2 regions of the Pseudarthrobacter sp. NPDC055928 genome follow, and region 2 is predicted to be linked to the other one. Evidence: predicted binding sites of a transcription regulator. Region 2 holds the regulator's gene; the other holds the start of a gene.

Region 1 (4,586 bases), on a different contig from region 2:
GGAAGGGGAAGTCGTCGCTGATGCCGCCGAGCTTGTAATGCAGGTCAGTGTGGCAGACACCGGAAGTGATGATGTCCACCAGGGCCTCACCGGGTCCCGGATCCGGGACCAGGATGGTTTCCAGCGTGACCGGGGCCCCCTTGGAACGGGCTACGACACCTTTGACTTTATGGACCATGGAAGGCTCCCTAATGCAGATAGAAAGAACGGGACCAACAGTGAATGTTGGTCCCGTTCTGTCTATCACGCCAGGCCCGGGGGTGTCCGGTCCGGCACTAGGCAGCCAGGCGGCTCTTGACCTCAGCGGCTGAGGGGTTGGTGGCAGCGGTGCCGTCCGGGAAAAGCACGGTGGGGACGGTCCGGTTGCCGCCGTTGAGCTGCTCCACGAGTTCGGCCGTGCCATCAACTTCCTCGATGTTGATTTCCGTGTAGCCGATGCCCTGCGCGTCCAGCTGCTTCTTGAGCCGGTTGCAGTAGCCGCACCAGGTGGTGGAAAACATGGTGATGGTGCCGTTCTCGGGGGTAAAGTCCACGGAGCTCTCCTAAATCAGTAAGGGGGTTCGTTCCCATCAACGGTAACCCGCGGCCCACTATTCCCCGGAGCCGATGGCCCCGGATGACAGTGAATAGCAGTAATGGCATGCTGGTGCCATGTGTGGACGCTATGTGATGGCACGTGCCGTGGGGGACCTGCTGGCTGAATTCGATGCCCAGCTCGAGGAGGACGTCGAGTTGCCGCCGTCGTGGAATGTGGCGCCAACCGATGACGTTCCCATAGTCCTGGAGCGCCTGATTGACGACTCCACCGTCCGCCAGTTGCACGTGGCCCGCTGGGGCCTGGTGCCGTCCTGGGCCAAAGACCCCGGCATCGGGTCCAAAATGATCAATGCCCGCTCCGAAACGGTCCTGGAGAAGCCCGCGTTCCGCAAAGCCGTCCAGTCACGCCGCTGCGCTGTCCCGGCGGATGGCTACTACGAGTGGAAACAAGGCACAGGTAAGGCGAAGCAGCCCTACTACGTGCATCCGGGCGAAGGCAGCGGGCTGGTGTTCGCCGGCCTGTACGAATGGTGGAAGGATCCGTCCAAGGCCGAGGGCGAGCCGGGGCGGTGGCTGCTCTCCACCTCCATCCTGACCGCTGACACACCGCCGCCGGGATCGGAGTCAACTGTCTTCGGCAAGCTCACCGCCCTGCACGACCGTGTGCCGCTGCCCATGGACCGGGCCACCATGGAGTCGTGGATCGACCCGCAGATTGACGATGCAGCCTTCCTGGTGGACCTGGTCCGCGCCCATGTGAAGGATGTGGCAGGGGACTGGCGCGTGGATTCCGTTGGCCGGGAAGTGGGAAACGTCCGCAACAATTCCCCGGAACTCATCCGTCCCGTCGAGGCGCTGTTCTAAGCCAAGCCGTTCGTTCGTTGACCCATCCCCAGACCCGGGTGCGGCGGGGGTTCCTGACTCCTAGACGGTGACCTTGCCGGCGTCGTCCACTGCCCACGTGGGGTTGTAGGCAATTTCCCAGCGGAAGCCGTCCGGGTCCGCGAAGTAGCCGCTGTACCCGCCCCACGGCTGGGTGACCGGCTCCGCAACGATACTCGCCCCGGCAGCAGCGGCTTCGGCCATGACCCGGTCCACTTCCTCCGTGCTGGCCAGGTTCTGGCTGAGCGTGATGCAGGGGACCGGCCCTGGCGCATCAACGCCGGCCTCGGCCTGCATTTGGCCGGCGTTCCACAGGGAGAGGATGAGTCCGTGGTTGACCTGGATGAATATCACGTCATCAGGGAATTCCTTGTGCACGGGCCAGCCAAGGCCTTCGGCATAGAAGCGGCGGGAGGCGGCTACGCTGCGCACACCTAGTGAGATGAAGTCGACTCTGGGCTGCATGCTTCGATACTGTCAGAAGATGGCGACAATTCAAGGAAACGATAGGGACGCGCTGGCCGACAAGGAACAGCTCGCCGCCGTGCGGATTGCAGTCGACGAGGTGGATGACCAGATCGTCACCCTCATTGCACGGCGCGAACGGCTGATCAGGATTGCCGGAACCCTCAAGGGGGACGACGCCGAAGTCCGGGCCCCCGGCCGGGTGGAGCGGATCATCGAACACGTCAGGTCCGCCGCGGAAAAGAAGGACATCGATCCGGACATCGTGGAGTCAACGTACCGGGCCATGATTTCGGGATTCATCGAACTCGAGCTGAAGGTCCATAAAGAAAACAGCTGACACTGTCCCCAGCAGTCCCGAGCTGTTTCCAGTAATTCCAAGGCGCCCTGCCACCGGATGTGTTCCGGCAGGGCGCCTGCTCTTTTCCCTGGTTAGAGTGATTCCTCGACGGCGATGCCGGACTGGAATTCCCGGCCGTCGGCCTCACTGAACGCAGACATGATGTGTCCCTTGCCCAGCCCGTGGATAGCATCCATGGGGAAGACTCCGGTAATGGTGCTGCCCGAATGCGTGACTCCGCTGAGGTCGTAGTTCTCCTCGGTTCCCTGTTCATGGCTAAACGAGTAGAAGGCGATCGCCTCCCCGTTCATGAATTCAATGCCCAGCCGTCTTTGCGATGAGTAGTCAGGGCTGGCGGCCATAAGCCCCACCACGTACGCACCCGAGCCCGGGATGTTGCCTTCAATATCAAAAGTGGCCAGGAGCGTGGAGTCCTGGGCTTTGATGCTTACCTGCTTCAGGAGTGCGTCATTGGTGCTCATGCCACCATCCTGCTACCTGCCGTCCCGTCCGTCCACCCCTGTCTAGGTTTTGCCGGGGCACCGGCGTAGACTGGATTTATTCGAATATGTATTCGAACAGCCGTGTTCGAAACCCCGGGATGACCCGTCCCCGGGCAACGGTTCATTCAGTTCCGGGAGGCGCCCATGGGCATGTTCAGCGAAACAGTTGACGTCCTTTGCAGCGCATCCGGACAGCCGGTGTCCCTCCAGTGGGCAGGGCAGCACTACACCGTCTGCGCCGAACCTGTCCGGTGGTTCGAACGCAGGCAGTGGTGGGCCGAGGAAAGCCGCGCACCCCTGGGAAGCGGGCCAGGGCTGGTGGACCACGAAATCTGGCGGGTCCAGGTGCGGGCAGAACCAGCTGAAACCGGCCACAAGAAGCAAGAAACCCTCACCCTGGACCTGAGCCGCCACCTCGGAAGCGGCCGCTGGCGGCTGCTCCGGATCCACGACGCAATCCAACCCAGAACAGCATGACCTTCACACACCTCCACGTTTCCACAGCCTTCAGCGCCCACTACGGGGTGTCCTGGCCGGACGAACTCGCCCAGGTTGCTGCCTCCGACGCCGCCACCGCGCTCGCTTGCACTGACCGGGACGGCCTGTACGGCACTGTCAAACACCTCAAGGCCTGCATGGCAGCAGGGATTGACCCCATCGTGGGTGTTGACCTTGCGGTGTTCGACGACGACGGCGACCACCGAACCCAGCTTGCTGGACGGGTGGTGGTCCTCGCCCGCGGCCACAACAGCGGTGCGGGCTATCGTGCGCTGTGCCGGCTCGTGTCCGACGCCCATGCCCGGACCTCCGGCAAAGCCGGGGGAGCAGTGCCGGTAGCCGTCACCCGCGCCGAACTCGCCTCCCGGACGCTTGATCCGAAAACCCTGAAGCCGGTCCTGACTGTGCTGATCGGCCCGGATTCCGACGTCGGACGTGCCATGGGCGGGCGGCGGTACCTGCGTCCCCGCACCCTCTTCAAACGCTGGCTTGATGCCATGCCGCGAGGAACCATGGTCGCCGAAGTGGTTTCCCAGCTGAGCTCGCCGGGCTCACCACTGAGCACAGCCCACGCGGTGCGGATGCTCAAACTTGCGGAGGAGCACCAGGTCCCGGCAGTGCTCACCAATGCCGTCCGGTACTGCGCCGAGGACGGCGCCGCCACGGCTGACGTCCTGGACTCGGCCCGCACACTGAAGTCGCTGCCTGAACTGGCCGCAGAACCCCTCCTTCAGCCCAACGGGCAAGCCTGGCTGAAATCGTCCGCCCAAATGCTCCAGCTGGGCAAGGAAATCATCGGCGCCGCAGGATACGGTGCGGCGGACCTCAAACAGCTCATGGCGCAGACAGAAGCGCTCGCCGACCTCTGCCGGATTGACCCAGTAACTGACATGGGCTGGAAGCAGCCCGTAGTCCCTGAAGCCTCGGTAATAGGTATCAGCCAGGACCCGCACCTTGAGCTGGTCCAGCGTTGCGAGGCCGGTATCGGCAAGAGGTTTCCCGGTGTATCCGGTACCGCCGAAAAGGAAATGCGCTCGCGGCTGGAGCACGAACTGGGGATCATCCGAAACCTTGGGTTCTCCTCCTACTTCCTGACTGTTGCCGAGGTTTCCCGGATGATCATTGACATGGGAGTCCGCGCCGCCGCCCGGGGTTCAGGAGCTTCCAGCCTGGTCAACTACCTCATCGACGTCAGCCAGGTGAACCCCCTGCAGCATGACCTGATCTTCGAACGGTTCCTGTCTCAGGACCGGGCCACCCTGCCGGACATCGACATCGATGTTGAAAGCGCTGAGCGGCACAACGTATACCGGAGGATCTTTGACCGCTTCGGTGCCGAGCGCGTCACGCTGATGAGCATG
Region 2 (4,586 bases):
ACAAGGCAGACGCCGCGGATCCGTTTGTGATCGAACGCCTCAAGCAGCGCGAACCCCGCCATGTGGTGGTGTCGGCGCGGACCGGCGAAGGGATCGCGGAGCTGCTGCGCGAGATCAGCAGCTCGATCCCGCGGCCCAGCGTCAAGCTTGAACTCCTCATTCCCTACAATCGTGGCGACGTAATCAGCAAACTGCATGACACCGACGCGGAAATCCTCAGCCTTGACCATGGCGAGGACGGAACGCGGGCAGTGGTGATGGTCCGGGAAGGCCTCGCGGCTGAACTGGAATCATTCGTCAGCAATGGCTGAACCGGTGGCAGGTGAGCCTTCAGGCACGGCCGGCGAGCAGTTCGTGATCGAACTGCTCGACCGTGCCGTGGCCGGAATGGGCGGACAAAGCCGCAGCGGCCAGCACGAGATGGCCAGGCAGGTGGCCCGTGCCATCGAAACCGGCGACCACCTCCTGGTCCAGGCCGGCACTGGAACGGGAAAGTCGCTGGCTTACCTGATTCCGCTCATTGCGCACTCGCTGGTGAGCAACAAGCCCACCTTGGTTTCCACCGCAACATTGGCCCTGCAGACACAGATTGTGGGCCGCGACCTGCCGCGGCTGCTGAAGACCATCACCCCGGCCCTGGACCGCCCCGTCAAGGTGGCGCTGGTGAAGGGTCGCTCCAACTACGTCTGCCGGCACAAGCTTGAAGGCGGGTTTCCCTCGGAGGAACCCTCCGAAGGCCAGCTTTTTTCCCTTGGCGAGGACACCAGCGTGCCGCACTTCGCAGCCGCTCTCGGGGGACCGGCGTCGCAGTTGGGCAAAGAGGTAGTGCGGCTGCGCGACTGGGCGCAAAAAACCACTACCGGCGACCGTGACGAACTCCTCCCGGGTGTCACGGACCGTGCCTGGCGGCAGGTTTCGGTGACGTCGATGGAATGCCTGGGGGCGCAGAAGTGCCCGATGGCCGCTGAATGCTTCAGCGAACTCGCCCGCCAGGACGCGGCCGACGCCGATGTTGTGGTCACCAACCACGCGATGCTCGCCGTCAGCGCGTTCGAGGGGCTGGCTGTCCTGCCCGAATACGACGTCGTGGTGGTTGACGAGGCGCACGAGCTACAGGACCGGGTGACCGGTGCGGTGTCCGGGCAGCTGTCCGTAGCGATGGTCCATGCGGCGGCTGCCGGAGCGCGGAAGCACACGGCCATTACGGTGGACGCCCTCAACGCTGCGGCCGCCAACCTGGAACTGGCATTGGCAGGGGTTCCCAACGGGCTCCTTCCCAACGGACTTAATGACGAGCAGCTGGACTGCATCGACCAGCTGCGTGACGCCTGCAGGGCTGCCCTGTCCGACTCGAAGGGGGACAGCAGCCAGGCGGCCGACGGCGGGCGGCAGCTCGCGCGCTCACGTCTGATGCTCATCCTGGAACTGTGTGAACGGCTGATCGTGGCCCGGGAGAACCGGGAAGTGGTGTGGTTCTCGCGTGCCAGCACCTTCGATCCGCAGCAAGGCTATGCGCAGCCCGACGACGCCGCACCGGCACTGATAAACATCGCACCGCTCAGCGTCGCAGGGAAGCTGCGCGAGGGACTGTTCGAAGGCCACACCGTAGTGCTGACCTCGGCCACACTGGCCATCGGCTCCGCTTTCGAGCCGGCCGCCGGCGGGCTGGGCCTTGTGGGCCCGGGCGCCCCGAGCTGGACGGGCATTGACGTCGGTTCCCCGTTTGACTACCCAAAGCAGGGAATACTGTACGTTGCCGGGCACCTGCCCAAGCCCGGGCGCGGTGTGTCCGCGGAGGCGCTGGAGGAGCTCGAGGCGCTGATCAGGGCCTCAGGCGGCGGTGCACTGTGCCTGTTCTCCTCACGCCGCGCCGCAGAAGAAGCAGCCGACGCCTTGCGGCCCCGTCTGGGACTGAGCATCCTCTGCCAGGGCGATTCCACGATGACCGCCTTGGTCAAGCAGTTCGCCGACGAGCCTGACACATGCCTCTTCGGAACCATGTCCCTGTGGCAGGGAGTGGACGTACCCGGCGGCTCCTGTCGGCTGGTGGTGATTGACCGCATTCCGTTCCCTCGGCCGGACGACCCCCTTATGACTGCCCGTTCCCGGGCCGTCGCCCAGGCCGGCGGCAACGGCTTTATGTCGGTCTCCGCCACTCATGCCGCCATCCGTCTTGCCCAGGGTGCCGGCCGGCTGATCCGGTCCACCGGGGACAAAGGTGTGGTGGCGGTGCTTGATTCACGGCTGGCAACCGAGAGGTACGCCGGGTTCCTCCGGGGTGCGCTGCCGCCCTTCTGGCCCACCACAGATCGAAAGATTGCGTTTGCGGCGCTGGAACGGCTGTCCAAAGAGCACGCCTGAGTTAACTGCGAAGATCAGCTGAGCCAGCCCTTGTGGACGGGCTCAGCTGATCTTTTTGCTGCTGGGCAATGTACCTAGAGTGAACGCAGAACCGAAACGACCTTGCCCATGATGGTGGCGTGGTCGCCCAGGATGGGTTCGTACTGCGTGTTCTGCGGCAACAGCCACGTGTGGCCGTCCCGCTGGCGGAACGTCTTGACGGTTGCTTCGTCGTCCAGGAGGGCTGCGACGATGTCCCCGTTCACGGCGTCGGCCTGGCGCCTCACCACCACCCAGTCGCCATCGCAGATGGCCGCGTCCACCATGGAGTCTCCGGCCACCCTGAGCATAAAGAGCTCGCCCTGACCGACCAGTTGGCGGGGGAGGGGCATCACGTCTTCAACCACCTGGTCCGCAAGGATCGGCCCGCCGGCTGCGATCCGGCCTACCAGGGGAACCATGGCCGTATCCATGGCAGTGGAAAGCTCCGTTACCTTCCCGCCGCTGATGCCCCGCAGGGTTGCCGGTGCGGCGGAGCCGGGAGCCTTGGCAGTCCCGCCGTCCAGGGTGAGCGGCATCAGGACCTCCATGGCCCGTGGCCGCTTAGGGTCCCGGCGCAGGTATCCCAACTTCTCCAGCTGCGAGAGTTGATGCGTCACGCTGGAGAGGCTGGCCAGCCCCACGGTGTCGCCAATTTCGCGCATGGACGGGGGGTATCCGTTGTCATTGACTGAACGCTGGATCGTTTCCAGGATCTTCTTCTGACGGGCAGTCAGCCCCTTGGGAGTCCTCTGGGGCTGTGGACCCCGCGGGGTCGCCCTGCCGCCGGCTGCTGCTGCCATGTTAGCCAATGCCTTTCCGTTGCCCCGGTGCCTCCGGCGCCGGGTGCCGGGAGCCTCCGGCATTGATTGTCAGACCCTGCTGATCAACTACAGAGGTGGCTGTACTTCGGGTGGTTGATCCTTGGTTCAAACGTAGGCCAGCCGCAACACTTTTTCAAACATTTGTTCTAGCGAGTCTCGACAATGTTCGTTGATAAGTGCTAAAACAGAAGAAGCAAAGTTCGAACATGTGTTCTATTCGCATCCGGAAGCGTTCGAAGATTCGAATACTTCGGGAACGTCCGCTTCGCCGGACAAGCGGAAGGAACACTCCGGGCAGCAAAGCATGGTCCAGGAGGGCTCATTTCATGTCAGCGTTTTCAGCATCGCAGGACTCCCGTCCGCAGTTCGTCTCGGTACAGCACCTCACGTCAGTCCCGCAGGTCCGCCCCGGCAAGGAGCAGTTGCCGCCCCTTCGCCTGACGCGACGCGGACGGGTGGTCCTGATCGGCATCCCGCTGGTCCTGCTCGCTGTCCTGATCTTCCTGCTGGCGGGATTCTTGAACGCCCCCGCCAAGGCAGCAGACTCCGCAGCCGATCTCTCAATCACACCGACAGTGTCCGTCACCGTACAGTCCGGGGAGTCACTGTGGGCGATCGCGGCAGCGGTTGCACCCGAGCGCGATCCCCGCGACGTGATAGCGGACATCGTCCAGCTCAACAACCTCACTGCCGGCGCTGTCGTGCCAGGCCAGCAGCTGTTTGTACCTGTGAAGTGACGCTGCCGCTGACCGTCACATTTTCGGGGTCCATGCTTCGGCACTAAACTGTTCAGGTGAATGACCAGCTAGAGCGTCTGAACCGCCTTCCCCTCCGCAGCAACCTCCGTGGCCTGACCCCGTACGGGGCTCCCCAGTTGGATGTTCCCATTCTGCTGAACGTCAACGAAAACACCCACGGCGTTCCTGCGGACGTACGGGCCGCGATCAGCGCAGCAGTCACCGAGGCAGCCGCCGGCCTGAACCGCTACCCGGACCGTGAATTTTCCGATCTCCGCGTTGCGCTGGCCGAGTACCTTGGCCACGGTCTTGACGCAACCAACATCTGGGCAGCCAACGGCTCTAACGAAGTGCTTCAGCAGATCCTCCAGGCGTTTGGCGGACCCGGCCGCACGGCCCTGGGCTTCCCTCCCACGTACTCCATGTACCCCCTACTGGCCAGCGGCACCGACACAAAGTACGTTGCCGGCCAGCGTGCGCTCGGCTACGGCCTCAGCGCCGAATCAGCCGCCCTGCAGGTGAAGGAACTCCAGCCGAACATCGTTTTCCTGAGTTCGCCCAACAACCCCACCGGCACAGGGCTGGGGCTGGATGTTGTGGAGGCCGTGTACGCCGCCGGCGAGGACAGCCAGACCATCGTGATTGT

Evidence for each region. Region 2 encodes LexA, which represses DNA repair genes until DNA is damaged. Its sites were predicted from a motif close to TCGAACANNTGTTCGA; they were not measured.
Region 1: ACFC25_RS15010 (DUF6504 family protein) is a predicted target of LexA. The motif match lies at 2,787-2,802, and genes of this name have one in related genera.

Annotation. Positions count from the first base shown of each region.
Region 1 is NZ_JBHJZH010000012.1:19,586-24,171, reverse strand. It holds gene ACFC25_RS15040 (S-(hydroxymethyl)mycothiol dehydrogenase) at 1-178, opposite strand, end outside; gene ACFC25_RS15035 (mycoredoxin) at 276-533, opposite strand; gene ACFC25_RS15030 (SOS response-associated peptidase) at 652-1,401, shown strand; gene ACFC25_RS15025 (VOC family protein) at 1,462-1,884, opposite strand; gene ACFC25_RS15020 (chorismate mutase) at 1,904-2,224, shown strand; gene ACFC25_RS15015 (hypothetical protein) at 2,317-2,706, opposite strand; gene ACFC25_RS15010 (DUF6504 family protein) at 2,872-3,204, shown strand; gene ACFC25_RS15005 (DNA polymerase III subunit alpha) at 3,201-4,586, shown strand, end outside.
Region 2 is NZ_JBHJZH010000011.1:5,266-9,851, reverse strand. It holds gene hflX (GTPase HflX) at 1-311, shown strand, start outside; gene ACFC25_RS14140 (ATP-dependent DNA helicase) at 304-2,361, shown strand; gene lexA (transcriptional repressor LexA) at 2,436-3,182, opposite strand; gene ACFC25_RS14130 (LysM peptidoglycan-binding domain-containing protein) at 3,530-3,940, shown strand; gene ACFC25_RS14125 (histidinol-phosphate transaminase) at 3,997-4,586, shown strand, end outside.